DNA from 3 places in the Superficieibacter sp. HKU1 genome. Region 2 is predicted to be linked to each of the others. Evidence: predicted binding sites of a transcription regulator. Region 2 holds the regulator's gene; each other region holds the start of a gene.
The links. The regulator LexA, encoded in region 2, represses DNA repair genes until DNA is damaged. The targets are predictions, from matches to a motif close to TNCTGTATGTACATACAGNA.
Positions count from the first base shown of each region.

Region 1 (10,803 bases), 2.3 Mb from region 2:
AAGCTTTCAGAACGACGTGGTTGCCAGCCAGCGTGATTTTTACGCGGCCTTACAGGGCACACGCACCGCGTTTATTCTGGAATGCAAAAAGGCGTCGCCGTCAAAAGGCGTGATCCGCGACGATTTCGATCCCGCGCGTATCGCTGGCGTATACAAACATCACGCCTCCGCCATTTCGGTATTAACCGACGAAAAATATTTCCAGGGCAGTTTTGATTTTCTGCCCGTTGTCAGCGGCATCGCGCCGCAGCCGATTTTATGTAAGGATTTTATTGTCGATCCTTACCAGATATACCTGGCACGTTTTTACCAGGCCGATGCCTGCCTGCTGATGCTCTCGGTACTGGATGACGAACAGTATCGTCAGCTTGCCGCCGTAGCCCATAGCCTGAAGATGGGCGTGCTGACCGAAGTCAGTAATGAGGAAGAGCTGGAGCGGGCGATTGCGCTGGAAGCGAAGGTCGTCGGCATCAATAACCGTGACCTGCGTGATTTATCTATCGATCTTAACCGCACCCGTGAGCTGGCTCCGCGCCTCGGGCACGGCGTAACGGTGATCAGCGAATCGGGCATTACGACCCACGCCCAGATCCGCGAACTGAGCCGTTTTGCCAATGGTTTTCTGATTGGCTCGGCGCTGATGTCGCATGACGATCTTAACGCCGCGGTGCTGCGAGTCCTGCTGGGTGAAAACAAAGTGTGTGGTCTTGCACGCGCCGACGATGCGCAGGCCGCTTACCAGGCGGGTGCCATTTACGGCGGGCTGATTTTTGTTCCTTCGTCACCCCGTGCGATAGATGAAAGCCAGGCGCGTGAAGTAATAGCCAGCGCCCCGCTGCGTTACGTCGGCGTGTTCCGCAATGCGGAAATCGCCGACGTTGTTGCCACAGCGCAAAACCTTAACCTCGCCGCCGTTCAACTGCACGGCGATGAAAATCAGGAGTACATCACCACCCTGCGTGCTCAGTTACCGTCAGGCGTGGAAATCTGGAAAGCGCTGAGCGTCAGCCACAGTTTGCCCGCGCGCAACCTCAACCATGTCGATAAATACGTGCTGGATAACGGTCAGGGCGGGAGCGGTCAGTCCTTCGACTGGACGCTGCTGGCGGGCCAGGATCTGAGCAATGTTCTGCTGGCGGGCGGGCTTGGTCCCGACAACTGCGTCACCGCCGCCGGTACCGGCTGTGCCGGGCTTGATTTCAATTCCGGCGTAGAGTCTGCACCGGGTCGTAAAGATGCCAGCAAACTGGCCTCGGTTTTTCAGACGCTACGCGCCTATTAAGGAAGAGATGATGACAACATTATTAAACCCGTACTTCGGTGAATTTGGTGGAATGTACGTTCCGCAGATCCTGATGCCTGCCCTGCGCCAGCTGGAAGAAGCCTTTGTCAGCGCGCAAAAAGATCCTGAGTTTCAGGCTCAGTTTACTGACCTGCTGAAAAACTATGCCGGTCGCCCTACTGCGCTGACCAAATGCCAGAATCTCACCGCTGGCACAAAGACCACCCTGTATCTCAAGCGTGAAGATCTGCTCCACGGCGGCGCGCATAAAACCAACCAGGTGCTGGGTCAGGCGCTGCTGGCAAAACGGATGGGCAAAACCGAAATCATCGCCGAGACCGGCGCGGGCCAGCATGGCGTGGCCTCGGCACTGGCCAGCGCACTGCTGGGGCTGAAGTGCCGTATCTATATGGGTGCCAAAGACGTAGAACGTCAGTCGCCGAACGTCTTCCGTATGCGGCTGATGGGCGCGGAAGTGATCCCGGTGTATAGCGGCTCCGCAACCCTGAAAGATGCCTGTAACGAGGCGCTGCGCGACTGGTCCGGCAGCTATGACACCGCGCACTACATGCTGGGCACTGCCGCAGGTCCGCATCCGTTCCCGACTATCGTGCGTGAATTCCAGCGGATGATCGGTGAAGAGACCAAAGCGCAGATCCGCGAAAAAGAGGGCCGTCTACCGGATGCGGTCATCGCCTGCGTGGGCGGCGGCTCAAACGCCATCGGTATGTTTGCCGACTTTATCGAAGAAGCCAGCGTCGGCCTGATTGGCGTTGAACCTGCGGGCCACGGTATTGAAACCGGCGAGCACGGTGCGCCGCTGAAACATGGCCGCGTGGGTATTTACTTCGGCATGAAATCGCCGATGATGCAGACCGACGATGGGCAGATCGAAGAGTCGTACTCGATCTCTGCCGGTCTGGATTTCCCGTCCGTCGGCCCGCAGCATGCTTACCTGAACAGCACCGGACGCGCCGATTATGTCTCGATCACCGATGACGAAGCGCTGGAAGCCTTCAAGGCACTGTGCCGTGAAGAAGGGATTATCCCGGCGCTGGAGTCGTCTCATGCCCTGGCCCACGCGCTAAAAATGATGCGCGAAAATCCACAAAAAGAGCAGCTGCTGGTGGTTAACCTGTCCGGCCGCGGCGATAAAGACATTTTTACCGTACACGATATTTTGAAAGCGCGAGGGGAAATCTGATGGAACGCTATGAGCAGTTATTTGCCAGACTGAAAGACCGTCAGGAAGGGGCGTTTGTTCCCTTCGTTACCCTCGGCGATCCTTCGCCGGAACAGTCGCTAAAAATTATTGATACGCTGATCGAAGCGGGCGCCGACGCGCTTGAGTTGGGGATCCCTTTCTCCGATCCGTTGGCCGATGGCCCGACCATTCAGAATGCCACCCTGCGCGCTTTCGCTTCTGGCGTAACGCCGGGCCAGTGCTTTGAAATGCTGGGCACCATTCGCCAGAAGTATCCGGATATCCCCATTGGTCTGCTGATGTACGCCAATCTGGTGTTTAGCGGCGGTATTGATGAGTTTTACGCGACCTGCGAACGCGTTGGTGTGGATTCGGTGCTGGTCGCGGATGTGCCGGTCGAAGAGTCTGCGCCCTTCCGCCAGGCCGCGATGCGGCATAATATTGCGCCCATTTTTATCTGTCCGCCGAATGCGGACGATGAGCTTCTGCGCCTGATCGCCTCCCATGGCCGTGGCTATACCTATCTGCTCTCCCGCGCGGGGGTCACCGGCGCGGAAAATCAGGCCGCCCTGCCGCTGCACCATCTGGTCGAGAAGCTGAGCGAGTATCATGCCGCGCCGCCGCTTCAGGGCTTTGGCATCTCCGCACCGGAGCAGGTTACGGCCGCAATAGGCGCTGGCGCGGCGGGGGCCATTTCCGGCTCGGCCATCGTCAAAATCATTGAAAACAACCTGGATGCGCCTGAGCAAATGCTGAGCGAGCTAAAAGCGTTTGTACAAAAAATGAAGGCCGCCACGCCGCACGCCTGATCTCAGGACCGTCCGGCTTGCGGGCTGGACGGTTTCGCTTCCATTACGCTATCGACATATCCGCTACGTACCGTGACTGAGATCCCTGCCCTTAACGACAGTAAAAAACGCACGGTGTTTACGCTGTCTTAACGTCCGTACAAAAGAAGGGGTTGATTCTGAAGATGATAAAGATTATCTTTCTCACTACCGAATAGTTGAGCGAAATACTCAGGTATTCGGTACGACATTGCTCACATTGCTTCCAGTATGACTTGCCCGCCTTTACGGCGGGCTTTTTTTTAGCGGCTGGCGTGGGCGACGGAAAGCGCGGTCTCCCGTTTTTCGCTCTTCATCAGATCCCAGGTGATTAAGAACAGACCCACCATAAAGGGGATTTCATACAGTTCTTCAATCAAATCCTGATACTGTCTGACGTGCAAAAAGAGCGGTGCGATGAGCCGATGATGCTCTACGGAATCAGAGATCAGGAACGTAATGACCACGATAAGCACCATCCACAGTGGCACCTCCGCCGTGCGGAATTTCAACGCAATTTCTTTGCGCAACGTGGAGGACAGGATCAGCGGCAGCGCCAGCGCTGCAATCAGGATCACCGAAATCGTCCTGAACAGCATTTTGGGCTCATGGGGAAAATAGTCTCGTCCCCAGCTTGTGCTTCTTCCCAGCAATACCAGCCACCACACGACAGCCCACAACCAGAATTGCCTGGAACCCGTTTCAAGCGATAGCGGCTTGATATAAAGTGCAGTAAAGACCGCGCCAAACAATAGCCACAGTGCCTGGCCATTTTCTATCCATTCCACAACTTCGCCGTGAAGTAATGGCAAATGCAAATCTGCCGTGAAGGGAAACAGGACCGCCAGCAGGAGCAAAAAAAATGCTGCTGCGGAAAATTGCGTTTTCAGTGTCATATGCCGTCGCTACTTAAGGACAAATTAAGGAAACTCTCAGGCAGCGATAATAACCCTTTTGGATAAATGCGCATTATCTAAGTGTGCCTGCGATGCGATGCATCGCATAAAAAGCTTTTATAGTTAACTTTGAAGGGCGACAACGCAAGGAACTGGCCGCAGTCGGCCAGTTTGTAACAAAGAATTAAAAGCGATAGCCCGCTGAGAACATAAACACCCACGGATCGAGGCGGGTATCCACGTTCTGCTGTACCCCACCCGCTTTAAACTTCACTTCGGTATCGATATCCATGTACCAGACGGACATATTGATCAGCCAGTCGCGGTTGATAAGGTAATCCAGCCCGACCTGTCCCGCTGCGCCCCAGGAGTTTTTCAGGCTGAGATCGGACAGCCCCGCGGCCTTACCGTTATCGTTAAAGCTTTCATCAAAGAACGTCGTATAGTTGACGCCTGCGCCAATGTAGGGCCGCACTTTACTGCTGGCATCGCCGAAGTACCACTGGGCCATTAACGTCGGTGGCAGTTGATGGACGGTGGCAATATTGCCGGTCGGCCCGGTGCCCACTTTATGCCGAAATGGCGTCGCCGCCAGCAATTCTACCCCGACATTATCCGTCGCCATATAGGTAAACGTCAGGCCCAGCTGGGTATTGTTATCAACATTAAACCCGCCGAGACTGTTCAGTACGTTATCCGACCCTTCCGTCGGTCGAACCGTTGCTGAACCGGCGCGAATAAAGAACTCACCCGCCTCGTGCGCCCATGCTCCACCAGAGAGACTGCTTAAGATTAATGCCGCCAGCGCAATTTTTTTCATATCCACTCCTTCGTTATGGTTTTATCAGGCGCGGCAAATATACCTACAAAGCAGTAAAAGTGATCCAACTTAGATCACATTTAATCCTGAGATTTAACCTTTATTGATCTGGATTAATTTTTACGTACTACACGCTAACCTTATTTTCATAACCACATCAATTTTCGTAAAATTTACGCATAAAACGCCGGTTCTCAGACCGCTACCATTCACAAAGCTGATGAAAAACGTGTCTGTGTTGATAAAGAGGGCGATGATGACCGGCGATATGCGGCGGTGCAGGCGTTTTAAGCGCGATGAAAGATAAGCATGGTCAATACCTTTTTTACAAAGACTGACCTTTACGGATGCTGCCACTGATGCATTATCCAGGGTACAATCGTCCGCTTAATAACGCCTGCAAAACGCAAGGAGAGTGCATGTCTATCACGGCGAAGTCCGTTTACCGTGACACGGGTAATTTTTTTCGTAATCAGTTCATTACCATTTTGCTGATTGCTTTATTGTGTGCATTTATCACGGTGGTGCTTGGCCATGCTTTTTCACCCAGTGAAGAGCAGCTTTCGATCCTCAGTGAGGGTGACAATCTGGCCGGAAGCGGCGGATTGTTTGAACTGGTGCAGAGCATGACGCCAGAACAGCAGCAGGTTTTACTTCGCGCTTCAGCCTTATCCACCTTTACCGGACTGGTAGGCAACGCGCTGTTAGCGGGTGGCGTGCTGCTGATGATCCAGATGATCTCTGCCGGACAACGCGTCAGCGCGCTGCGTGCGATTGGTGCCAGCGCTCCCGTGTTGCCCAGACTGTTTTTACTGATTCTCCTGACCACTTTTCTGGTACAGATAGGCATAATGCTGATCGTGGTGCCGGGCGTCATTCTGGCTATCGTGCTGGCCTTTGCTCCGGTTATTTTGATTCAGGATAAAATGGGGATATTTGCCTCAATGCGCAGCAGCACGCGTCTGGCGTGGGCCAACATGCGCGTTGTCGCACCAGCCATCATTTGCTGGCTGCTGGCAAAAACGCTGCTTCTGATGCTGGCTTCGCATTTTGCCGCATTAACGCCGCTGCTGGGGGCCGTGGTGGCGAACACGCTGAGCAATCTGATTTCCGCGATGCTGCTCATTTATCTGTTTCGTCTGTACATGCTCATTCGCCCTTAACCCTGTCGCTCGCCTGGCGAGCGACATTACTACGGAATCGTTGTATGAAGCAGTTTCTTGATTTTTTACCGCTGATTGTCTTCTTTGCCTTTTACAAGCTGTACGATATTTACATGGCGACCACCGCGCTGATTATCGCGACGGCGGTGGTGCTGATTTACAGCTGGCTGCGCTATCGGCGGGTTGAAAAAATGGCGCTGATTACCTTTGTACTGGTTGCCGTGTTTGGCGGATTAACGCTTTTCTTCCATAACGATGAATTTATTAAGTGGAAGGTCACCGTGATTTATGCCCTGTTTGCCGGAGCGCTGTTGTTCAGTCAATGGGTCATGAAAAAGCCGCTGATCCAGCGCATGCTGGGTAAAGAACTGACGTTACCGGCCGCGGTCTGGTCAAAGCTTAACATCGCCTGGGCGCTGTTCTTTCTTCTTTGCGGGCTGGCAAATATCTATATTGCCTTCTGGCTGCCGCAAAATATCTGGGTCAATTTTAAAGTGTTCGGCCTGACCGCGTTGACGCTGGTCTTTACCCTGCTGAGCGGCGTGTATATCTACCGGCACATGCCGCAGGATGATAAACCCTGATTTTTTACCCGGTTCCGACCGGGTTTTTTATTCACTTACTGGAACGATCATGACAACCACCAACGATGCGCCGCAGGGCGAACTGGTTTTACGCACGCTGGCAATGCCAGCCGACACCAATGCCAACGGCGATATTTTCGGCGGCTGGTTGATGTCGCAGATGGATATGGGCGGTGCGATCCAGGCAAAAGAAATTGCTCAGGGCCGCGTAGTGACGGTTCGGGTGGATGGGATGACTTTCCTGCGCCCGGTGGCGGTCGGCGATGTGGTGTGCTGCTACGCCCGCTGCGTTAAGCGCGGCACGACGTCGGTGAATATTAACGTTGAGGTGTGGGTTAAAAAAGTATCGTCCGAGCCGATTGGCCAGCGCTATAAGGCCACCGAAGCGCTGTTTATTTATGTGGCGGTAGACAACGACGGCAAACCGCGGCCACTGCCTGCAGCATAAGGTTTCGCCCGGCGTAATACCGGGCGAACGCGGTCAAATAAAGCCCAGTAGCGAAAAGAAAAAGTAGCCAATAATTAAGACAATCACCGGCATGATGTACAGCGGCACAATTTGCAGGAAAATCGTATGCCGGGGTACCACGATACGTGACTCAATCTGCTCGCGCGTCATCCCATCCGGCCCTTTGGCTTTTTCGAGGATCATCTGATCTTCCACCCCCTCACGCAGAAAACGCGCCTGGCGGCTCATTCGCGCCCCGGAAGATTGCAGCGCCAGCCCGACAAAGATCAAGGCGAAGATAATCCAGAACATCAGGTTGAGGCCGTGACTAAACTCCGGCTGCGGTGAGTTGTACCAGAAAAAATTGAGAAACGGCGTATTGAAACGCATCATTTCAATCATCACGTGCGCAAAATCCAGCATGACCGCATTGATCCCTGCTTGTTTTTCACTGTGCGCGTACATGAATTTCAGAACCGAAATTAGGGTAGAAACGACTGCTGGAATAAATATTACCCAACCCGCAATCCGTTTAATAATTGCGATGCGTCCAGCCTGTTGATACGTCATGGATTCCCCTTTTAGAGACGCTTTGTTATCGCTGCTAATTCTACCCGCTACTGCCACTTTTCGCCCGATTTTTAAAAGCAATATGCTATAACAACGCATAGCTTTCATGTGGTAAACATTTTAAGAGTGAACTCCTGAGGAGGGATGCAATGACGGTTCAGCGACAAATTCTCGCCGCAATTTTTGATATGGATGGGTTATTAATTGATTCTGAACCCCTGTGGGATCGGGCTGAACTGGAGGTGATGGAAAGCCTTGGGGTGGATGTTTCCCGACGTGATGAGCTGCCCGACCTGCTCGGACTGCGTATCGATATGGTGGTGGATTTGTGGTACGCACAGCAGCCGTGGAACGGCCCCGGTCGCGATGAGGTCACCGCACGTATTATCAGCCGTACAATGAATCTGGTGGAGGATGCGCGTCCGCTATTGCCCGGCGTGCGTGAAGCCGTGGCGCTGTGTAAAGCCGAAGGGCTGAAAATCGGGCTGGCGTCTGCCTCTCCGCTCGCTATGCTGGAAAATGTGCTCACCATGTTTGGCCTGCGAGATGATTTTGACGCGCTGGCCTCGGCGGAAAAATTGCCTTACAGCAAACCGCACCCGCAGGTGTACCTCGACTGTGCGGCAAAACTCGGGGTTGATCCATTAACGTGCGTTACGCTTGAAGACTCCGTCAACGGCATGATCGCCACCAAAGCCGCGCGGATGCGCTCGATTGTTGTCCCGGCGCTGGAAGTTCAGCACGATCCGCGTTATGTTATGGCAAACGTTAAATTATCCTCTCTGCACAATCTGACCGTCCAGCATTTGCGCGGCTGAGCCCGTTGGGCGCTCAGATTGAGCGCCCTTTCAATTTCCCCCTCGAATATGCAAATTGTGACATTGAGTTACAACGTCACCTCTTTCGCATACTGTATAAAAACCCTATACTGGATGAATCGACAGTTTAGCGAGTCCAATGATTATCATGACGGCGGAAGGCCATCTTCTTTTTTCAATTGCCTGCGCGGTTTTTGCCAAAAATGCCGAGCTTACGCCTGTGCTCGCGCAAGGGGACTGGTGGCATATCATCCCTTCAGCGATCCTGACCTGTCTGCTGCCGGATATCGATCATCCCCAGTCCTTTCTCGGTCAGCGCCTGCGATGGATCTCTAAACCCATCGCCAGAGCCTTTGGACATCGGGGTTTTACCCACAGCCTGCTGGTCGTGTTTTGCGGTCTGACGCTCTGCTATCTAAAAATACCGGAGAGTTGGGTGATCCCGGCAGACGCTGTGCAGGGGCTGGTGCTGGGCTATTTAAGCCATATTCTTGCCGATATGCTTACCCCGGCGGGAGTTCCATTACTGTGGCCCTGCCGCTGGCGCTTCCGCCTGCCGATCCTTGCACCGCGTAAAGGTAATCAGCTTGAACGCGTACTGTGCATGGCGCTCTTTGTGTGGGCCGTCTGGATGCCGCAAAATCTTCCTGATAACAGTGCGGTACGCTGGTCTTCGGGGATGATTACCGCGCTGCAAACCAGTTTTTATCGTTTAATCCACCACTACTAGTATTAATTATCGTCTGCATCAGACATTTTGATATAAGCCATTCCATTTGGATATAAGACCCCCATCACACTTCTGCTACTCTTGCGCCATCTGAGTCGGCGTTCCTAAGCCGACCATAATAAACAGGAGAACGGGGATGAACTTTCCATTGATCGCGAACATTATCGTGTTCGTCGCGTTGCTGTTTGTGCTGGGGCAAACCCGCCACAAACAGTGGAGTCTGGCAAAAAAAGTGCTGGCTGGTCTGGTGCTGGGCGTCATTTTTGGTCTGGCATTGCAGTTTATTTATGGCGATGACAGCCCGGTACTTAAAAGTTCGATCCAGTGGTTTAACGTCGTCGGCAACGGTTACGTTCAGCTGCTGCAAATGATTGTTATGCCGCTGGTCTTTGCCTCAATACTGAGCGCGGTGGCCCGTCTGCACAATGCCGCACAGCTCGGCAAAATCAGCGTACTGACGATTGGTACATTATTATTTACCACCCTGATTGCGGCGTTAGTCGGCGTCCTGGTCACCAATCTGTTTGGCCTTTCCGCCGAAGGGCTGGTGCAGGGTGCGGCCGAGACGGCGCGTCTTAACGCCATCGAAAGTAACTATGCAGGTAAAGTTGCTGACCTCACCGTACCGCAGCTTATTCTCTCTTTTGTGCCGAAAAATCCGTTTGCCGATCTGACCGGGGCTAACCCAACGTCAATTATCAGCGTGGTCATCTTCGCCGCCTTCCTCGGCGTGGCCGCGCTGAAGTTACTAAAAGACGACGTGGAGAAAGGCCAGCGCGTTCTGACGGCCATTGATACCCTGCAAAGCTGGGTAATGAAACTGGTACGCCTGGTGATGCAGGTCACGCCATACGGCGTGCTGGCGCTGATGACCAAAGTGGTGGCGGGTTCAAACCTTCAGGACATTATCAAGCTGGGCAGTTTCGTTATTGCCTCTTATCTGGGCCTGGCAATCATGTTCGCCGTACATGCCATTCTGCTTGGCGTCAATGGCGTCAGCCCGCTGCGCTACTTCCGCAAAGTATGGCCGGTGCTGACCTTCGCTTTTACCAGCCGGTCCAGCGCCGCCAGCATTCCGCTGAACGTTGAAGCGCAAACGCGTCGTCTGGGCGTGCCGGAATCCATCGCCAGCTTCTCGGCGTCGTTTGGTGCCACTATCGGCCAGAACGGCTGTGCTGGTTTGTATCCGGCAATGCTGGCGGTGATGGTCGCACCTACTGTGGGGATCAATCCACTGGATCCGATGTGGATTGCAACGCTTGTCGGGATTGTCACGGTAAGCTCTGCAGGTGTTGCAGGCGTGGGCGGCGGAGCTACCTTTGCCGCACTGATTGTTCTGCCTGCGATGGGGCTGCCGGTTACTCTGGTTGCCCTGTTGATTTCGGTTGAGCCGCTCATTGATATGGGGCGTACGGCACTGAACGTCAGCGGTTCCATGACCGCCGGGACACTGACAAGCCA
Region 1 is NZ_CP119754.1:2,096,411-2,107,213, reverse strand. Features, by position in the region: gene trpCF (bifunctional indole-3-glycerol-phosphate synthase TrpC/phosphoribosylanthranilate isomerase TrpF) at 1-1,282, shown strand, start outside; gene trpB (tryptophan synthase subunit beta) at 1,293-2,486, shown strand; gene trpA (tryptophan synthase subunit alpha) at 2,486-3,295, shown strand; gene P0H77_RS10020 (hypothetical protein) at 3,577-4,209, opposite strand; gene ompW (outer membrane protein OmpW) at 4,394-5,029, opposite strand; gene P0H77_RS10010 (YciC family protein) at 5,449-6,192, shown strand; gene P0H77_RS10005 (septation protein A) at 6,237-6,776, shown strand; gene yciA (acyl-CoA thioester hydrolase YciA) at 6,826-7,224, shown strand; gene P0H77_RS09995 (YniB family protein) at 7,258-7,794, opposite strand; gene hxpB (hexitol phosphatase HxpB) at 7,944-8,612, shown strand; gene P0H77_RS09985 (metal-dependent hydrolase) at 8,761-9,342, shown strand; gene P0H77_RS09980 (L-cystine transporter) at 9,479-10,803, shown strand, end outside.
Region 1: a site for LexA is predicted at 8,721-8,740, ahead of P0H77_RS09985 (metal-dependent hydrolase). Genes of this name have one in related genera too.

Region 2 (10,803 bases):
GCGACTGCCACCACGATCACAGTATTCAGAGTAAGAAAAAGCCGCGCTAGTGTCAGCACGGCTCTTTGTGGGGTGGTACCTCCATGTACCTTCGGGTAGGATCTTCTCAGCCGTTAGCTGAGGTTACAACTACCAGCGGTAATCGTGACGGGTTTCCCAGTCTTTCACTTCGGTTTCCGCCTGATCTTTCTGGTAACCGTAACGCTCCTGGATTTTACCTACCAGCTGGTCACGTTTACCTTCGATGACGGTCATATCGTCATCGGTCAGTTTGCCCCATTGTTCTTTCGCTTTACCTTTGAACTGTTTCCAGTTACCGCCGACTTCGTCTTTATTCATAATTATGTCCTCATTGTTGGGGTACAAATCATTTGAATTCTGTCGTCCAGATTGCATGTCTTTTCTGCTGAACGTAAGAATAAGTGTAGATGAGGATGCTGCACCCTGCGGAGAATTAAGAATATTTAACCCTGAGAAGCGCTACCACTAAGAGAGGGTCTGGCAAAAGGAAGGAACTCTGCGGCACCGACAGCACCGCAGAAATCAGAACAAATTTACAGCCACTCGCCGTTGCGGATCACGCCAACAGCCAGTCCTTCAATAGAGAAGTTTTGCTTACGCAAGTCAACCACGATAGGTGAAAACTCATTATTCTCAGGCAGCAGTTCAACAACATTGCCCTGTTTCTTCAGACGCTTAACAGTCACTTCTTCGTCAATACGCGCGACGACAACCTGGCCGTTACGTACATCCTGCGTTTTATGCACTGCCAGCAAATCGCCGTCCATAATACCGATGTCTTTCATCGACATACCGCTAACGCGCAGCAGAAAATCGGCGTTGGGTTTAAACAGCGACGGGTCGACCTGATAGTGACTTTCAATATGCTGCTGTGCCAGAAGCGGCTCGCCAGCGGCAACGCGGCCAATAAGAGGAATGCCTTCTTCTTCCTGCATTAGCAGGCGAATACCACGCGATGCGCCGGTGACAATCTCAATCACCCCTTTACGCGCCAGCGCTTTAAGATGTTCTTCAGCCGCATTTGGGGAACGGAACCCCAAACGTTGCGCAATTTCCGCACGCGTCGGTGGCATGCCTGTCTGGCTGATGTGATCCCGAATGAGATCGAACACCTCTTGCTGCCTGGCCGTTAACGCTTTCATTCCGCCCCCTGGGTGTATATACAGTTATGCTGTGAGTATATACAGTTAACGGCGATTTTGGAACCACCAATGGCACGAAAAATAAGAGACTTTTTTACTTTTGCGACCTTTAGCGGAAATGCGACCACAATAAGGTCACCCAGGTGATAAGCGCAACGACAATTGCCAGCAGTACTGCCGCCGATCCCATATCTTTGGCACGGCCTGAAAGTTCGTGTCTTTCCGTGCCGATACGGTCCACGACGGCTTCAATTGCACTGTTTAAAATTTCTACGATCATTACCAGCAGCACCGAGCCAATCAGCAGCACGCGGGTGATGGGATCGACATCCAGCCAGCAGGCGATAATGATAGCCACAAGGGCAGCCACGCCTTCCTGACGAAAAGCGGCTTCGTTGATCCATGCCGCACGAAATCCTTTCCAGGAATAACCCGCTGCGTTGATAATCCGGGTTAATCCGGTGGTATTATTGGCCATCAAAAGAACCTTTTAACATTATTAGCGTCAATGATATAACGCGCTTCCTGCGTAAGCTCAGAAAATCTGTTCACTTTCTGATATCCTTGCAGCGCATTTGCATGATTAACCAGAGGCTTCACATCGTTTATGTCCGGCTGGCCACGAATTTACTACAAATTACTGAATTTACCATTAAGTGTCCTGGTAAAGAGCAAGTCTATTCCGGCGGAACCTGCGCAGGAGTTGGGCCTGGATACCTCCCGCCCAATTATGTACGTATTGCCTTACAATTCAAAAGCGGATTTGCTGACGCTGCGCACGCAGTGCCTGGCGCACGATCTTCCCGATCCCATGGAGCCGCTGGAGATCGACGGCACCCTGCTGCCGCGCTACGTCTTTATACATGGCGGCCCGCGTGTATTCACGTATTACACGCCGAAAGAAGAGTCTATCAAACTCTTCCACGACTATCTGGACTTGCACCGCAGCAATCCGGGGCTGGACGTACAGATGGTGCCGGTATCGGTGATGTTTGGACGTTCGCCAGGGCGTGAGAAAGGCGAGGTTAACCCGCCGCTGCGCATGCTCAACGGCATACAAAAGTTTTTTGCCGTTTCCTGGCTGGGGCGCGACAGCTTTGTTCGTTTCTCCCCCTCGGTCTCTCTGCGCCGGATGGCCGACGAGCACGGAACGGATAAGATCATTGCGCAAAAGCTCGCGCGCGTTGCGCGTATGCACTTTGCCCGTCAGCGTCTGGCGGCCGTAGGGCCACGTCTGCCCGCTCGTCAGGATCTGTTTAATAAGCTTCTGGCGTCTAAAGCGATTGCCCGGGCAGTAGAAGACGAAGCGCGCAGCAAAAAAATCTCTCATGAAAAAGCGCAGCAGAATGCCATTGCGCTGATGGAAGAGATTGCCGCTAACTTCTCTTACGAGATGATCCGCCTGACTGACCGTATTCTGGGCTTCACCTGGAACCGTCTGTATCAGGGGATTAACGTGCATAACGCCGAGCGCGTGCGGCAGCTGGCGCATGATGGTCATGAGATTGTCTACGTGCCCTGCCACCGCAGCCATATGGACTATATGCTGCTCTCCTACGTGCTCTATCATCAGGGTCTGGTGCCACCGCATATTGCCGCGGGCATCAACCTGAACTTCTGGCCTGCCGGGCCCATTTTCCGCCGCCTGGGCGCGTTCTTTATTCGCCGTACCTTTAAGGGTAACAAGCTCTATTCGACGGTGTTCCGTGAATATCTCGGTGAACTGTTCAGCCGCGGCTATTCCGTTGAGTATTTTGTCGAAGGTGGCCGCTCACGTACTGGCCGTCTGCTGGATCCAAAAACCGGCACCCTGTCGATGACCATTCAGGCGATGCTGCGCGGCGGGACACGCCCCATCACTCTGGTGCCGATTTATATCGGCTATGAGCACGTGATGGAAGTGGGTACTTACGCCAAAGAACTGCGTGGCGCGACGAAAGAGAAGGAAAACCTGCTGCAGATGATGCGTGGTTTGAGCAAGCTGCGTAATCTCGGTCAGGGCTACGTCAATTTTGGCGAGCCAATGCCGCTGATGACCTACCTGAATCACCATGTGCCCGAGTGGCGTGAATCCATCGATCCAATTGAGGCAGTGCGCCCGGCCTGGCTAACGCCAACCGTTAACCGCATCGCCGCCGATCTGATGGTGCGCATTAACAATGCAGGCGCGGCGAACGCCATGAACCTGTGCTGTACCGCGCTGTTGGCTTCCCGTCAGCGCTCTCTGACCCGTGAGCAACTGACGCAGCAGCTGGATTGCTATCTCGATTTGTTACGTAATGTGCCGTATGCGCCGGATTCTACTGCGCCTGTGGCCACGGCGAACGAACTTATCGAGCATGCACTGCAGATGAATAAGTTCCAGGTCGAGAAAGATACCATCGGCGATATCATCGTTCTGCCGCGAGAGCAGGCGGTCCTGATGACGTATTACCGCAATAACATCACGCATATGCTGATGCTGCCCTCGCTGATTGCCGCCATTGTGACTCAGCATCGGCAGATTTCACGTGACGCCCTGCTGCACCATGTGGAACTACTTTACCCGATGCTGAAAGCCGAACTGTTCCTGCGCTGGGATACCAGTGAAGTGGCGGGGGTGATTGACGCATTGACGGCAGAAATGGCGCGCCAGGGGCTGATTACCTGTGAGGACGCGGAGTTCCGTATCAACCCGGCCCGTGCCCGAACGCTACAACTGCTGGCGGCAGGCGCGCGTGAAACGCTACAGCGCTATGCCATTACCTTCTGGCTGCTCAGTGCTAATCCGTCGATCAACCGTGGCACGCTGGAGAAAGAGAGCCGTACCGTGGCGCAACGTCTGTCCGTGCTGCACGGCATCAACGCGCCGGAGTTCTTCGATAAAGCGGTCTTTAGCTCTCTGGTGCTGACGCTGCGTGATGAAGGCTATATCAGCGATACCGGGGATGCGGAACCGGCAGAAACGATGAAGGTTTATCAGATGCTGGCGGAGTTAATTACCTCGGATGTGCGGTTAACGATTGAGAGCGCGGCACAGGGCGAGTGATAAAAATGCCGGATAGCGGTGATACCACCATCCGGCAAATCCAGGCCAAACGTCATAACCCATTGTAATTTTATCTTTCGTAGGCCGGGTAAGGCGAAGCCGCCACCCGGCAGGTTTATGCGAACGACCAGTAACTTACCGCCAGCCCGACAAACAGCGCCAGTCCGACATAGTTATTATTCATAAATGCCTTAAAACAGGCATCACGTTCACGCTGCATAATCAGCTTCTGCTGATACACAAACAGCGCGCCCGCTACGGCCACCGCCGCGTAGAATGCGCTGCCCAGCCCGTTCAGCCAGCCAATAGCGATCATCAGCGCCAGCACTGCCACCTGTAAAAGTCCAATGATCAACCGATCGTACTGCCCGAAAAGGATCGCCGTTGATTTCACGCCGATCTTCAGATCGTCATCGCGATCGACCATCGCATACTGCGTATCGTAGGCCACCGCCCAGAGAATATTACACAGGAACATCAGCCAGCAGCTCAGCGGCAGCGTTTCGCTGACGGCGGCGAACGCCATCGGGATCGACCAGCCGAAGGCCGCCCCCAGTACTACCTGCGGCAAATGGGTGTAGCGTTTCATAAATGGATACACCCATGCCAGCAGCAGCGCAGCAACGGAAAGCAGGATGGTCATCCGGTTCAGCGTCAATACCAGCAGGAAAGAGCACAGCACCAGCACGACAAACAATATGCGCGCCTCTTTGCCGCTGACGGCCCCGCTGGGTAACGGCCGGTTTGCCGTGCGCTTCACATGGCCATCAATTTTGCGATCGGCATAATCGTTTATCACACAGCCCGCCGCGCGCATCAGCCAGACGCCAGCGACAAAAACGGCCAGGATCCACAGCGGCGGCAGGCCCGGCGTCGCCACCCATAGCGCCCATAGCGTCGGCCACAGCAGCAGCAGCGCGCCAATAGGTTTGTCGGTACGCATCAGGCGATGATATGCCAACAGCTTATTCTGCGTCAGACTCCACTCCATTTCTCTCTTCCTTCTGGTAAATCGGTGATGCCGGTAAAAATAATTCGGTCAATAACAAGGGCTTTCCATTAAGCCGCAGCCGCGAGCGCCGTCCCCACAGATCGTCGCTCATCCCGATCTCGATAAAATCACGGGTCAGGGTTGAGGAAGTAAACAGATAGCGGCCCAGCGGCGTTTTACCCAGTTTTTGCAGCGCCAGCTCAGGACCGTTTAACGTTGATTCCGGCACAACGGTGCGCCCCACCAGCCACGGAACCTCGTCCGCACAAAGCACAATTTCCCGCAGCCAGTAGCGCGTTTCGTACGGCAATAGCGCCTGCTCTTCGGTAATCTCTTCCCGGCCAACAAACGCTTCGCGAAGTAAAGTAATGCTGACCGTCTTCCCCTGCTGTTCAAACCGTTTGGTCATCGAATCTTCCAGCAATAACCACTCTCGCAGTGCGGATTTTAGCGGGGGGATATGATCAAGATAGCGCAGCGCACGCAATTGCGTTAGCGCAGGATGTGACATGCCAGTTTCTCCGGTACATAGCCTGAAAACATTGTAACGCAGAAAAGTGGGATGGGGGGCGGGTTAGATGCAAAAGCGCAACAGATATGTAACACCGGATAGCCGGAAAAAAAGTGCGCCCCGAAGGACGCACCGAAAGGCTAAGCCTAAACATCAGCATTGTGGGGCAACCATCACCCCTTGCCTTTTACACTGCTGATAAAGGTGGAACGCGCTGAAGTTGACCCCAGACGCTCTGCTTCGTTAAGTAATTTCAATGCCTTATCGACATCGCCTTTATCAACAGCCTGTTTAATAGCCTGATTAAAGTAGGCTTCAGTATCATTCAGAACCGGCTCGTTTTTGGCGGCAGGCGCGGCGACCGGTGCGGCGGCTGTTGCGCTATAGGCAGGTGCTGCCGTATTACCGACGGTCACCGAGCCCTGATTTGAGGAACCAAACAGCGGGCCGACCAGTACGCTGGAGCTGCTATTGGTTTTCACTTTCAGTTTCACGACGCCATCGGTGGTGTGACGGGCGACAGGATCGGGAATATCCGGTACCGCATTGCCGATGCCTTTGGCGTAGGCTTTGGCTGGATCCAGCAGCGTGGTGGTTTGCTGGAGATCTTTTTCAGTGGTAAAGACCAGCACGTAAATTTTCTGTTGCCCCAGCGCAGGCGTCAGGCGCATCACCCCTTCAAGACGATCGGCGCTCATCACGCCCGGCTCCTGATAGGTAAAATAGCTGCTGGGGAAAAACGCCGACGGCGTCAGGTTCTGATCGAGGATCAGCACGTTCGGCGCATAGACGCTGCTTTGTTTGTTGACTTCACTGGTCAGCGTTAAGGTCAGCTCGCCGATATTCGCTGGCACGCTATAGGCGACAACCGGACCGGTAATGCCTGCAACGTCAAGGCGTTGCCCAACGGAAGCAATGGTCGAGGTTTGCTGTTTAGACTGATCGACCGGTGTCCACGTGAGCTGCTGCAGGGCAATGGCAGGAATAGCCGGGGCGGCAGCGGTGTTTTGCGGTACGTAGTTGACCTCAGCCAGGCTAACCGCCGGGGCTGCTGCCAGTAACCCCGCCGTCAGGCAGAGTGCAACGAGACTTTTGTTCATTTTCATTGTTATCACCTCAAAGTACCCGGGTGTAGCGGTGGCCAGGCAATAGCGCGCCAACCCTTAAGACGTTGAGGGGCTTGCGCCCCTCTTTATGTCAGATTAATGCGGTATTACCACCAGATTTCCATCTGTGCGCCGAAGGTGAATTCATCATCGTCGCCACGGCTGCTGGAGAACTGGCCGTTACCGGTAGAGTCGCTGATCGCTGAGCGGCCGATATTGCCGTTAGCATCTTTAGCGTAACCCCAGTTTTCATCCCATTTCGCATAGGTTGCGAAGACACGCAGTGCCGGGCGAGACCAGATGCTGTCGCCAGCCTGCCATTGTTGCGCGAGGGTGATTTTGTACTGGCTGTTACGATCGCTGGTTTGCTGTGATTTCACGTTGTCGTAGCCCACTTCCAGCAGGGTGCTCATGATCGGCGTCCATTTGTACATCGGGCGCACGCCGACGGTGTACCAGTCGGTACCACGATCGTCGTCACGATCAATTTTCTGGTACATACCGACGTACATCAGGTCCCATTTGTCAGCAAGCGTAATCGCACCGTGGTCAATCACGCGCCACAGAGAGCCATCGTTATTGACGTTGCGATCGGCTGCAATATCTTCATCGGTCCAGGAGCCCTGCGGAATACCTTTACCCTGTGCGGTCATGGCATCAGTAGCATATTGCAGAACAAATTTGTTAAAGCCTTTCATCATGCTCTGGGTATGTTCAGCAGTGAACATCCAGCCATCTTTTGATGCACCGTCTGCCAGACGATAATCATCAGTGGTGTTAGCACGACCGTAATCCACACCAAATTCCAGCATGCCGTCCGGGTTAGTTTCCAGACCGGCTAAACGCACGTCATACACGTCGTTGGCGGTATCTTTGGTCGCGTCATAAATATGGTTGCTGCTGAAGGAGGTAGAACCACCGGATTCCTGTGAACGCGTGGCGGCAAAGGAGAGTTTACCGATACCATTCAGATCGATGTTTTCGATACCGGCACCAGGACCTGAAATATCCCAGTAGTAGAAGTCGATCATGTGAACGTCATGACGCTGATAGAAACGCTTACCGGCCCAGATAGTAGAACCTGGCAGCGCATCGATCAGGTTTTTACCCTGCACGTTGGCTTCGCGGAAGGCCGGATCGGTGGCTTCCCAGTCATTCTGTTGTGCAACGGAGTAGGCGACGTTGGTGTCGAAATAGAAGCTCTTATCGCCTTCTTTCCACACTTCCTGACCCAGTTTCAGTTCCGCATAGGTTTCACATTCGTTACCGAGACGGTATTTACTTTGTGCACCGGTTGCCTGGAAACACTGTTGTTCGCCGCCGCTGCCGGTCCAGCCGATGCCGGAACGAGCATAACCTTTAAAATCGACGGCACCAGCGTGGGCAGAGAGAATGCCCGCGGTAATGGCGATCGCCAGTGGAAGTTTGCGCAGAGTAGTCATTATTCTATCTCCTGAGATCATTGCTTTTCTTTTATTACGCATCGTTCTTTACAGACTTTGCGTATTTAATGGGAATGCTTAAACGCCCGGCTCTTGATGCAACCGACGACATGCAGTGCCATCCTCACGGAACAGATGGCAGCGCTCTGGCGGCAGGCCGATAGCGAATGTGGCACCCTCTTCTACCAACACCACGTCATTCTGGCGGTACACCAGGTTCTGACGGATGGCGGGGATTTGGATATGGATCTGTGTTTCGTGGCCTAACTGTTCGACGACCTGAACCACGCCTTCCAGCGTGACATCAGCGATATCGCTGGGCAGCAGATGCTCAGGGCGAATACCGAGCGACATATTTGCGCCCACCTGAACGTTGGCGCTATCGACCGGTAGCCAGACGTGCTGACGGTTAGGCAGCTCAACCTGCACCTGATCGATCGCGGTTGCCGTGACCTTCACCGGCAGGAAATTCATTTTCGGCGAGCCAATAAACCCCGCGACGAAACGATCTGCCGGGTAGTGATACAGCTCCAGCGGCTTGCCTACCTGCGCCACCCGACCGGCGTCCAGCACCACAATTTTGTCGGCCAGCGTCATCGCTTCGACCTGATCGTGAGTGACGTAGATCATCGTTCGGCCCAGGCGTTTGTGCAGGCGGGAAATCTCAATGCGCATTTGCACGCGCAGCGCGGCGTCAAGGTTCGAGAGCGGTTCATCAAGCAGGAACACGCGCGGTTCCGCCACCAGCGTGCGGCCAATCGCCACGCGCTGACGCTGTCCGCCAGAAAGCGCTTTCGGCTTACGCTCCAGCAGATGTGCAAGCTGGAGCACTTCCGCCACCTGATTAACGCTCTGCTTCATGACCTCTTTTTTGGCACCCGCCAGCTTGAGACCAAACGACATATTTTCGGCAACGGAGAGATGGGGATAGAGCGCATAGGACTGAAACACCATACCCACACCACGTTCGGCCGGCGGGACATCGTTCATTCGGGTTTCACCGATGAACAAATCGCCACTGGTGATGGTTTCCAGACCGGCAATCATGCGCAACAGGGTCGATTTCCCACAGCCTGACGGTCCAACAAAAACCACGAACTCACCTTCATGGATCTCGAGGTTGATATCTTTTGATACCACCACGTCGCCCCAGGCTTTCGTTACATTCCGTAGCTGTACGCTCGCCATGCCCTCTCCCTTCGTTACAACCTGTCATCAACAGAAACATTCAAGATGGGCTGACTATGGGCCAAACATTGATGTGGTAAATCCTCCACCCCCTCTCTTTTTTATGGGGGAGGAGTTGGGAGGATGAGGCGCATGCTTCTGAGACCAGAAGCGGCGGGCCGCAGCTATTTTCGTGATGCGTCCGACAAAAATCGGCGTGTTTTTATGTGCGCTGGGACGCATAACTCAAATTTATGCAATGGAGATCACAGAACGAAGCGGTGGGGCGTAGAGGTGGGGAGGATGGAAAGGGCTTGCCAAACCCGGAGACTGAGCATCGTCAAGCCACCTGAGCGTCTCCACGAGTAATGACCATAAGGACGGGATAATATGAATATCAAAACTGGCGCACGCATCTTCGCACTCTCTGCTCTGACAACGATGATGCTTTCCGCCTCAGCTTTCGCCAAAATCGAAGAAGGCAAACTGGTTATCTGGATCAACGGCGATAAAGGCTACAACGGCCTCGCTGAAGTGGGTAAGAAGTTTGAAAAAGACACCGGCATTAAAGTGACCGTTGAACACCCGGATAAGCTGGAAGAGAAATATCCGCAGGTTGCCGCGACTGGCGACGGCCCGGACATCATCTTCTGGGCGCACGACCGCTTCGGGGGCTACGCTCAGTCCGGTCTGCTGGCAGAGGTTACGCCAGACAAAGCCTTCCAGGACAAACTGTATCCTTTCACCTGGGACGCCGTGCGCTATAACGGCAAGCTGATCGCTTATCCGATTGCGGTAGAAGCGCTGTCGCTGATTTATAACAAAGACCTCGTACCGAATCCGCCAAAAACCTGGGAAGAAATTCCGGCGCTGGATAAGTCGCTGAAAGCGAAAGGTAAGAGCGCGCTGATGTTTAACCTTCAGGAACCGTACTTCACCTGGCCGCTTATCGCTGCCGACGGCGGCTATGCGTTCAAATTTGCTGACGGCAAATACAACGTGAAAGACGTCGGCGTGGACAGTGCGGGCGCGAAAGCGGGCCTGAACTTCCTGGTCGATCTGATTAAAAACAAACACATGAACGCCGATACGGATTACTCCATCGCCGAAGCCGCCTTTAATAAAGGCGAAACGGCGATGACCATCAACGGTCCGTGGGCATGGTCCAACATCGATAAGAGCAAAGTGAACTACGGCGTCGCGCTGCTGCCGACCTTCAAAGGCAAGCCGTCTAAACCGTTCGTTGGCGTGCTGAGTGCGGGTATCAACGCCGCCAGCCCGAACAAAGAGCTGGCAAAAGAGTTCCTCGAAAACTACCTGCTGACCGATCAGGGTCTGGCTGAAGTGAACAAGGACAAACCGCTGGGTGCCGTGGCGCTGAAATCCTTCCAGGAT
Region 2 is NZ_CP119754.1:4,437,788-4,448,590, forward strand. Features, by position in the region: gene zur (zinc uptake transcriptional repressor Zur) at 1-50, shown strand, start outside; gene P0H77_RS21160 (CsbD family protein) at 130-339, opposite strand; gene lexA (transcriptional repressor LexA) at 555-1,163, opposite strand; gene P0H77_RS21170 (diacylglycerol kinase) at 1,273-1,641, opposite strand; gene plsB (glycerol-3-phosphate 1-O-acyltransferase PlsB) at 1,771-4,191, shown strand; gene ubiA (4-hydroxybenzoate octaprenyltransferase) at 4,307-5,182, opposite strand; gene ubiC (chorismate lyase) at 5,157-5,693, opposite strand; gene malM (maltose operon protein MalM) at 5,867-6,799, opposite strand; gene P0H77_RS21195 (maltoporin) at 6,907-8,244, opposite strand; gene malK (maltose/maltodextrin ABC transporter ATP-binding protein MalK) at 8,320-9,429, opposite strand; gene malE (maltose/maltodextrin ABC transporter substrate-binding protein MalE) at 9,799-10,803, shown strand, end outside.

Region 3 (10,803 bases), 1.6 Mb from region 2:
CGAAGGGTGTCGCGTGCGTTGAGGAAACGCTCTCTGTCTTCCATATCAGCGCGGGTCAGCAGCATCTGCCCGATATGAATGCCATAGATGGAGAAAAGTTGTTCCCAGAGCTGGATCAGGCGGCTCTGCCCGACGGCGGCCAGCAGCTGTTTGGAGGCGATGGTGGCCGGAAGCTCCGGATAGCCGAGGTGCTCGCGTCCGGCAGCGATCGCGCCAGAGGTTACGATAACGATACGGTGCCCGGCGGCATGTAACTGCGCGCACTGGCGTACCAGCTCAACAATATGGGCCCGATTGAGGCGGCGCGATCCGCCCGTTAATACACTGGTGCCCAGTTTTACCACCAGCGTCTGGCTGTCACTCATCATTTTCTGCCGTTATACAAATCATAAATGGATATCAGGCAAATGTTGTAACAGGAGTGAGAGCGCTTGCCAACTCTCGCGACATCAGGCATGACATTTTGTTGCGCAGGATCAGCAAGCGTAGCGGCTGATGTTTACATTCAGATTACAAACATAATTAAAATGAATATTTTAGAAATAATCTGAAACTGTCATAAATCTTTCATCCGCAAACGTTAAAACCCTTCATGTTTTCAACGGGGCAGTCGCCCGATATTTATTAGCGCGTCTTTCAAAGAAGCAGGGTTAAAAATGAAAAAAAGTATTCTGGCATTAGTGGTAATGGGTGTTGTCGCTTCCTCTGCGGCACATGCGGCTGAAGTTTATAATAAGAACAGCAATAAACTTGACGTGTATGGCAAAGTAAAAGCTATGCACTACTTCAGTGATAATGACAGCAAAGATGGCGACCAGACTTATGTGCGTTTTGGTTTTAAAGGTGAAACGCAAATTAACGATCAATTGACCGGTTTCGGTCGCTGGGAAGCGGAATTTGCCGGCAACAAAGAAGAAGGCAACAGCAGCACGCAGAAAACACGTCTGGCTTTCGCCGGTCTGAAATTCAGCGAGTTTGGCTCGATTGATTACGGTCGTAACCTCGGTGCCCTGTACGACGTTGAAGCCTGGACCGATATGTTCCCGGAGTTCGGCGGCGACTCGTCCGGTCAGACCGATAACTTTATGACCAAGCGCTCCAGCGGGCTGGCAACCTACCGTAATACCGACTTTTTCGGCGCTGTTGACGGTCTGGATTTGACCCTCCAGTATCAGGGTAAAAACGAAGGTCGTAGCGACGTTAAAAAACAGAATGGCGACGGTGTCGGCACCTCACTGAGCTATGATTTCGGCGGCAGCGATTTCGCTATCAGCGGTGCGTATACCAACTCAGACCGCACCGACGATCAGCAGAATCTGGCGCTGGCACCCCGCGGTCACGGCGACAAAGCGGAAGCCTGGGCAACCGGTCTGAAATATGATGCGAATAATATTTATCTGGCAACCATGTATGCCGAAACCCGCAATATGACGCCAATTTCCGGCGGTTTCGCAAATAAGGCTCAGCATTTTGAAGCGGTTGCGCAGTATCAGTTTGATTCTGGTCTGCGTCCGTCTCTGGGCTATGTACAATCCAAAGGAAAAGATATTGAAGGCGTCGGTGACGAAGATATCGTGAAATATATCGATGTGGGCGCGACGTATTATTTCAACAAAAACATGTCAGCCTTTGTTGATTATAAAATCAACCAGCTTGATAACGATAACAAACTTGGTATCAACAGCGATGACATCGTGGCCGCTGGCCTGACCTATCAGTTCTGATATCTTTAAAGTTTCATACGAAAAAGCCCTGTCCATGACAGGGCTTTTTTTAATGACCGTGTTTATCACTGTCTCAGGCCGGGTACTTAAGTACCTGCTCGGAGAAACCCTCTGCTGGCTCCAGAGAAAGCTCAAGCGTTTTCAGCAGTTCGCGCGCTCTTTCATGAAACTGACGTAAGGTATGCTCAAGACGTTCGGTGACTTCAGGATCTTTGATCTCAGTGGGCTGCCACTTACCCTCTTTATCAAACAGGCCGAAATGATAGCGATAGGTAAAGCGCTTTTCCTCTGCGTCCATCTCCATCCACCATCCCCAGAACTCACGCTTTTCAGGTGCCGGTTTGACATTGACGCAAACTGCCAGGCAATCGAAAAAGAAGCGGGTATCTTCACATTGCTCCTCACGGATGTAAGGGCCCAGCGCCGTGAATTTCTTAATCAGTCTGCTTTTCGGGTGTCCACTCGGTAACGTCATTGCTATCTCCTTTTGTGATGCAACTGTTTTACCAAATCAATAGAAATTAGCAAACTATTAACCAAATCTATGATTAATCCAGGCGGTAATTTCCTTCAACGCCTTGTCAAAGTTGCGATACACCGGACTAAAAGCAATGGGCAGCAGCTTGCCGTCAGCGGATGAAGACACAATGAGACGAGACTCCTCTTCCGGACTGAACGGATCGTTTTGCCAGTAGCCGGACAGCATCGGCGTCGGGCAGCGACGCCCCAGTAATCCCTGCGTCTTCAGCGAATAGCGGTTCAGTTCAATACGTAATGCGTCGTCTGACGCATCGTGCATTCCAAGACGGCTGGCCAGCACATCCAGATACATTTCCGGCACCCGTCCCTGACGCAGCGGATCGTTAAGCAGCGCGTGGACCACCGGCCCGAGGCAGGCGACGGCTTTTAGCCGCGGCGACTCGAGATAGGCCAGCCGCACCGCCACGTTGGCACCAAAACGAAATCCAAACAACGCCACGCGGGTATGATCGATCCACGGGATATTCGGCAGGGTCTTTAATACCTGCTGATGCAGCATGCTGGAATCCTGCGTTAGCTTCCATTTTGAAGAGAAGCCGATCGAGGGCATATCCAGCGTCAGCATGGCGATGCCCAGCGGCGCAAAATAGCGTTCAAACAGGCTGTAATAATCAAATTGCAGCGAGTCGAGGCCGCCGCACATGAGGATGGTCGGGAAAGGGCCTTCCCCTTCCGGCATATGTAAAAAACCGGTCACGGGAGAACCGCCGGGAATGGCGAATTCCATTTCACGCATCTGTCCCGGCAGACGCTGGGCCGCTTCTTCGTAGGCACGGCTGGCCAGCACCTGCGCCTGCTCGGCCAGTTCATCGCCTTTCAGATGGGGATAGGCTGCAATACTGTAAAGGTTAGAAGCATGCAGCCAGTGGCGGCCGCAGAGGGTCGCATTTTCTTCCTGGCTGGCTTTTTGCTGCCAGAGCATAGCCTGCTTTGACCATTCATAGATCCAGTTGCCGCCGCGATAGCCAACCACCGTATCATAGAGGTTGGGATCGGTACGTTCAGCGGTGCTCATCACGATGCGCGACTGGACATCAAGAATTTCACGCGCATCAACGCCGCGCGAGATCCACATCAGGCGGTTTACCATGCGATACCAGTGTGGAACGTTTTTACCGTCCAGCGTGGATTGCACCAGCGGCTGTTCGCCCGGATTAAACCGACGTACCAGCGTCGAGGTTTCAGGATGTTTAAAACGAGGTTTAAACAGGGTTTCGCTGAGATTGGCCTGGGTCATTGCGCGCAGCCTCCATGATGACGTCATTAAGGCTTATTGTAACGCGTTGGAGGCTAAAATGAACAACGCCCGGTATCACCGGGCGCTGAAAGCAGGGAAATTAACGGCCTGAGATAGGCGGAATGAAGACAACGCCCATATCCCACGGCTGTTCAATCCAGGTATCCTGCGGGATATCAACAACGTAATCATCCACCAGCGGACGACCAGCCGGTTTGGCAAAGATAGTGACGAAATGTGCTTTTGGGTACATTTCGCGGATCGCAACGGCGGTGCCGCCGGTATCAACCAGATCGTCAATGACGATGAAACCTTCGCCATCGCCTTCGGCGCGCTTGAGGACTTTCAGCTCGCGCTGGTTGTCGTGGTCATAGCTGGAAATGCAAACGGTATCTACATGACGAATACCCAGTTCACGCGCCAGCAGCGCGCCAGGAACCAGACCCCCACGGCTAACGGCAATAATGCCTTTCCACTGTTCTGACGGCATCAGGCGTGTGGCCAGTTTGCGTGCGTGAATCTGCAACATGTCCCAGGTGACGACGTATTTTTCGCTCATGTGAAGTGTCCCAGCCTGTTTTTACGGCTTAAAAAGTGTTCGAGGGGGAAATAGGTTGCGCGAGATTATAGAGATCTGAAACGCTAAAAACCAGTGTTAAGCGGCATTGCGGGGTGTTTTTGCGTGCTTAATACTGGTCGTAACCGGATAAAGTGGTATTCTCAAGCTCATCCCGCAAGCCTGACTTGTCGTGTGATCTTTTTTGCTAACCCTTGACCTGCAAGCCTCTTTGCAGAAAGTCGAAAGGAGACTTATCGTGTCTGAACTGTCTCAATTATCTCCGCAGCCGCTGTGGGATATTTTTGCCAAAATTTGTTCCATTCCCCACCCGTCTCACCATGAAGAAGAACTCGCGCAGCACATTATGGGCTGGGCAAAAGAGAAAGGTCTGTTTGTCGATCGTGACGCTGTAGGCAATATCCTGCTTCGTAAAACCGCGACAGCGGGTATGGAAAATCGTAAACCGGTAGTTTTACAGGCGCATCTGGATATGGTGCCGCAGAAAAACAACGATACGGTACACGACTTCACTACAGATCCGATCCAACCGTATATCGACGGCGAATGGGTTAAAGCGCGCGGCACCACGCTGGGGGCGGATAACGGCATCGGTATGGCTTCCGCGCTGGCTGTTCTCGCTGACGACAGCGTTGAACATGGTCCGCTGGAAGTTCTGCTGACCATGACCGAAGAGACCGGCATGGACGGTGCTTTTGGTCTGCAGGCGGGCTGGTTACAGGCGGATATTCTGATTAACACCGACTCTGAAGAGGAAGGTGAAATCTATATGGGCTGCGCGGGTGGTATCGATTTTACCTCCAACCTGACCCTGACGCGTGAAGCGATCCCGGCCGATTTTCAGTCGTTTAAACTGACGTTGAAAGGTCTGAAAGGCGGCCACTCTGGCGGCGATATCCATTTAGGTCTGGGCAACGCCAACAAACTGCTGGCACGCTTCCTCGCGGCCCACGCGGCTGAACTGGATCTGCGACTGGTGGATTTTAACGGCGGCACGTTGCGTAACGCTATCCCGCGTGAAGCCTTTGCCACCGTTGCCGTCTCTGCCGATAAAGCAGAACAGTTGAAAACGCAGGTTGCCGCTTATCTGGATATCCTGAAAAACGAACTGTCGATCAAAGAAAAAAATCTGACCGTCGTGCTGGAATCCGCTACCACCGATAAAGGTGCGCTTAACGCCCCGTCTCGCAATAGCTTTGTGCACTTGCTGAACGCTACCCCGAACGGCGTGATCCGCAATTCCGACGTGGCGAAAGGCGTGGTGGAAACCTCCCTGAACGTGGGCGTGGTGACCATGACCGACGATAACGTTGAGATCCACTGCCTGATCCGCTCGCTGATCGACAGCGGTAAAGACTACGTAGTAAGCATGCTGGAATCGCTGGGTAAACTAGCGGGAGCCAAAACTCAGCCGAAAGGCGGCTATCCCGGCTGGCAGCCGGATGCCAGTTCACCGGTAATGCAACTGGTGCGTGAAACCTACCAGCGCTTGTTCAATAAAACGCCGAACATTCAGGTGATCCACGCCGGTCTGGAATGCGGTCTGTTCAAGAAGCCGTATCCGCAGATGGATATGGTGTCTATCGGGCCAACCATTACCGGTCCGCACTCCCCGGATGAGCAGGTACATATCGAAAGCGTGGGCCAGTACTGGACGCTGCTGACCGAGCTGCTGAAGGCGATTCCGCAGAAGTAATAATCTCCGCGCCATAACAGAGGCGCGGATTTTTTGATGATGAACCCGGCAAATGCTTGCCGGGTTCATGTCCGTTACGATACCGCGCTAAAATTCATCCCCTTAAACGTTCGCACAGGATCCCCCCGCTCAATTTGATGATGAAACATCCGCCGCTGCGATTTTAATTCCGCGCCCTGTTCCTGCTGCCGCTGCTCCAGCTTATGTGCTATCAGTAAACAGGCCAGCCGCTTGTTGGCATGCTGGCTGCGCTCCGACTGCACTTTAACGCTGATCCCCGTCGCAATATGCGTGGCGCGCACCGCCGAGTCGGTTTTATTGACGTGCTGACCGCCCGGCCCGGAGGAACGCAGGGTTTCAAAACGTATCTCTGAGGAAAACGCCTGCTCCGGTGGGGTAAAGCGCGCCGCGCCCACGTACCAGTTTTTGCGTCCGTGGTGTGGGCGATACGGGCTGGCGCAAATCCACTGTAGCGTGCCGCACCAGCGTTCGCTGAGCGCCATGGCCTTGGCGCCGTCCAGCGAAACCAGCGCAGAGCGCAGCGTATCGGGTATGCGTCCTGGCTCCGTTTCGAGCAGCGTCAGCGAGACCTTCTCACTGGCGGCCTCTTTCACCAGACGATTCAGCGCTTTTTGCACCGCCAGACAGCACTCGTCCGGCCCCTGAGCAGAAGAGAGTTGCAGTAAGATCATACGCTTTTCTCCCCTGCGGTTTTCAACGTCAGCACCGGGCGCAGGCGGGCAACCGGCGTAATCAGCCCGGCATCAAACAGACAATCCACCACGCTGTCGACAGATTTATACGCCTGCGGCGCTTCTTCATAAATCAGCTGGCGATCGCGGCAAATCACCCGGCTGCCCATGTCGGTACGACTGAGCTGGAGCGGGGTAAATTTTGCCGACAACCGGCCCTTACACTCGGTGCGCATCCACTTACGCCCCGCGCCGTGCGCCAGTGAGAAAAGGCTCTCTTCGCTGACAACCGGTTTTACCAGCCAGCTATAGTCGCCACGCGAACCGGGAATGATCACCAGCCCCTCTCCGTCAGGCGTAGCGCCTTTGCGATGCAGCCAACCTGCTTCCCCCGCTACCGTGCAGGGCTCGACGAAGTTATGCGCCACATCTAACAGCGGTTCGCCCTCTGCTTTGATCTGTTGCAGGATCCGCCGGGCAATCAGTTCACGATTGCAGCGGGCAAAGGCCAGCGCATCGTTGTGCTCATCAAGATAGCGGCGTGCATCGTCACTCTCTTGCGGCAAACCGTCATGTGAAAACGCCTCAACGTGGCGGCGTAAAATAGCCTGCCCCAGCCCGCGTGAACCGCTGTGTACCAGCAGTAATAGCTGCGCTTTCTGTAAACCTGACAGAACGAACGTGTCAGCATCGGCGATGCTATCGATCTGCTGAAGCTCGGCAAAATGATTGCCGCCGCCAATCGATCCCAGCGCGGAATGCCAGGGATGATGTTGCATTGCCGCGGGGACATTTTCCGCCAGCCACTGCGCTTCCGCCACATCCGGAAGCTCAGCCAGCCGCTTTTCCGTTTTGTCAGCGTTGTACTTGCGAGCCGGTAAATCGGTTTGCCACAGCGCCATTCCGCAGCCGATATCGTTGCCCACCAGCGCCGGGTAAAAACGCCCGCGGGAAAAAAACGCCGCGCCGATGGGATAGCCACGTCCCGGATGCAAATCGGGCATTCCGACGACGCGCGTCATGCCCGCTAATTTAGCGGTAGTGTGTAATTGTTGGATCGCAGAACCTTCGATCCACAGGTTATCGGAAGCGATGGAAAATACCGCATCAGATAAAGGACGAATATAATTGCCCATATACCATTCCATATATGAATTAAAAAATCAGGAAATGGCAGACGAATCCAGAGCAATAAAGGGAGATTAATCCTGGAAATGTCTGCAAAGTGCGTTCAGGGAATTAAATGTCATGATGAACCTCCTTTGCAGTTATTGAGAGTAGAAAACGCGCGTATAGTAATACTGAAATTCGGGTTGCGCAATGGTTATTAAATCTCAAAGGCCTGACTTATAATCCCAGCACCAGCTGACGCTCAAGCTGCGGGTCAAGCAGCGTGACGTGCAGTCCGACCAGCCTGACGCCCCGCCCGCCCCGGCGTTCATCCCAGGTTTTACGCGCGGTGGCGATTAAATCTTCTTTATTTAGCCGCGGCCAGACGTGCTCCTGGGTCGTCAGCTGAAAATCATTGAATTTGAGTTTAACCCCCTGACGGGCAATGAGCAGATCGGGCTTCACTTTTGCCAGCCGGCTTTCCAGTTCCGGATAAAGACGTTCAATAATGGCTTCGCATTCGGGCCATTCGTGAATATCCTCTGCCAGCGTGCGTTCGACGCCGACCGATTTACGTAACCGTTCATTATTCACCGTGCGTTCATCAATACCCTGGCTACGCTCCCATAATACACGGCCAAATTTGCCAAAGCGCTTCAGCAGCAGCGCCAGATCGCTATTTTGCACGTCTCCACAGGTCCGCAGCCCCATATTTTCCAGCTTCGCCGCCGAGACCTTGCCGACGCCGGGAATTTTACTTAACGGCAGCGTTTTAATGAAATTCGGCACCTCTTCCGGCGTAATAACATATTGCCCATCAGGTTTATTCAGATCGGAAGCAATTTTGGCGAGGAATTTAATCGGTGCAACACCGGCTGAGGCGGTGAGATTGAGTTCATCAGAAATGGTCTTGCGGATCTGCTGCGCCATTAACGTCGCGGAGCCGTGGCAGTGCAGGCTGTCAGTGACGTCCAGATAGGCTTCATCCAGCGAAAGCGGTTCAATCAGCGACGTGTAGCGGGAGAAGATTTCGCGGATATGATCAGAGGCTTCACGGTAAGCTTCAAAGCGTCCCGGCAATAGCGTCAGATGGGGACATAATTTTAGCGCCATCGCCGTCGACATCGCGCTACGCACGCCGAATTTACGCGCCGGATAGTTGGCGGTGCTGATCACGCCGCGCCGCTCACGGCTGCCGCCAATGGCGATAGGGATATCACGCAGGGACGGGTTGTCGCGCATCTCTACCGCTGCGAAAAAGCAGTCCATATCGACATGTATGATCTTACGCATGAGAAGCCCCCCCGTCACTCACTGGATAAGTATACAGTGACATTGAAGTTATTGAGAAGCGTGTTTATTCTTGTTCAGGCAATCCGTCAGCCGTTTCGTTTGAAAGTCCGTAAAAAGACGGTTTAACGCAAACTGGTTTGTAAACGCTGTACATCAGGCTTGCGAAAAAATACGGTGGTGCTAATGTGAGCGCTCCTAATCCAGATAAGTCTGATTTCGGGTCTCTTTTGCCGTTCTGGCAATGTGGTAACGTTTATCAAGGAACAAGCAGTATGCGCATAATCGCATTTTTTCTTGCGATGCTTCTGATGCCGTGTGTCTCTTTTGCCGGCCTGACCGGTTCAGCAGCGCCGGTGAACAAAGAGTATAAGCAGCAGTTAATGGGGTCGCCGGTTTACATCCAGATCTTTAAGGAAGAGCGCACCCTCGATCTTTACGTCAAAATGGGCGAGAAGTATCAGCTCCTTGATAGCTACAACATCTGCAAGTACTCCGGCGGACTGGGGCCCAAGCAGCGTCAGGGCGACTTCAAGAGTCCTGAAGGGTTCTATACCGTCCAGCGTAGCCAGCTAAAACCCGACAGTCGCTTCTATAAAGCCATCAATATTGGTTTTCCGAACGCCTACGATCGTGCACACGGCTATGAAGGCAAGTACCTGATGATTCACGGCAACTGCGTGTCCATTGGTTGCTATGCCATGACCGATTCCGGCATTGATGAAATCTTCCAGTTTGTTACCGGAGCCCTGGTATTTGGTCAGCCGGTCGTTCAGGTCAGTATCTATCCCTTCCGCATGACTGATGCCAATATGCAGCGGCATAAGTACTCCGCGTATATCGATTTCTGGAAGCAATTGAAACCTGGCTACGATTACTTTGCGCTAACTCAGGAGCCGCCGATGGTTTCCGTTGTTGACGGACGCTACGTGGTCAGCAAGCCGCTGAGCCACGAGATTGTGCATCCGCAGCTGGCGTCAAACTATACGCTCCCCGAGGCAAAATAACGCCCACTCGCCTGGCATAATTTTTTGCCAGGTTTCATTACCCGTTAAGGGTTGGGTCGCGATCACGGAGACCACATCGTTCGGTGTGGTTTCCCGCTGAAAATCAATTTCCATATCCTGATCGATGAGCGTTGCCAGCCCGAACGGCGCACGGCGCGTGATCCAGTACAAATTCGTCGAGCAGAACGCCATCACATAGCGCCCGTCTGACAGCAGCATGTTAAACACGCCCTTCTGGCGCATTTCTCCGGCAAGACTCGCAATATATTTAAAAACCGCCAGCATGTTGCCCGGCGTGCGCGGATAGCGCTGGGTCAGTTTATGCAGCAGCCAGCAAAATGCTTTCTCGCTGTCGGTCTCGCCTACCGGACGAAACATGCCCGTTTCAAGTGATTTATAACCCGTCATTTGCCCGTTGTGGGCGTAGGTCCAGTTGCGTCCCCACAGCTCGCGGGTAAAAGGGTGCGTGTTTTCCAGCGCCACTTCACCCCGGTTGGCCTGCCGAATATGCGCCACCACGGAGCAGGACTTAATCGGATAGTCCTGAACCAGCCTGGCGATCGGTGAGTTAAAGCTCGGTTGCGGATCTTTGAATGTGCGACAACCTTTGCCTTCGTAAAAGGTAATGCCCCAGCCGTCTTTATGCGGCCCGGTGCCTCCCCCGCGCTGTACAAGCCCGGTAAAACTAAAGCAGATATCAGTTGGCACATTCGCGCTCATCCCGAGCAGTTCACACATAGCTCACCTCATAACACAATGCGGGTTGCCCCGCAAAATCAGGCTTTAACCATCTCTTTTTCGATCAGCTGGATCAGGATATGAATGACTTTAATATGGATTTCCTGAATGCGATCGGCATAACCAAAATGCGGCACACGGATTTCAATGTCCGCCGTTCCTGCCATCTTACCGCCATCTTTTCCGGTCAGG
Region 3 is NZ_CP119754.1:1,151,117-1,161,919, reverse strand. Features, by position in the region: gene proB (glutamate 5-kinase) at 1-365, opposite strand, end outside; gene phoE (phosphoporin PhoE) at 657-1,724, shown strand; gene crl (sigma factor-binding protein Crl) at 1,798-2,199, opposite strand; gene frsA (esterase FrsA) at 2,257-3,501, opposite strand; gene gpt (xanthine phosphoribosyltransferase) at 3,602-4,060, opposite strand; gene pepD (cytosol nonspecific dipeptidase) at 4,317-5,774, shown strand; gene prfH (peptide chain release factor H) at 5,849-6,466, opposite strand; gene P0H77_RS05545 (RNA ligase RtcB family protein) at 6,463-7,602, opposite strand; gene dinB (DNA polymerase IV) at 7,814-8,869, opposite strand; gene dpaA (peptidoglycan meso-diaminopimelic acid protein amidase) at 9,142-9,873, shown strand; gene P0H77_RS05530 (class II glutamine amidotransferase) at 9,844-10,611, opposite strand; gene lpcA (D-sedoheptulose 7-phosphate isomerase) at 10,650-10,803, opposite strand, start outside.
Region 3: a site for LexA is predicted at 8,889-8,908, ahead of dinB (DNA polymerase IV). Genes of this name have one in related genera too.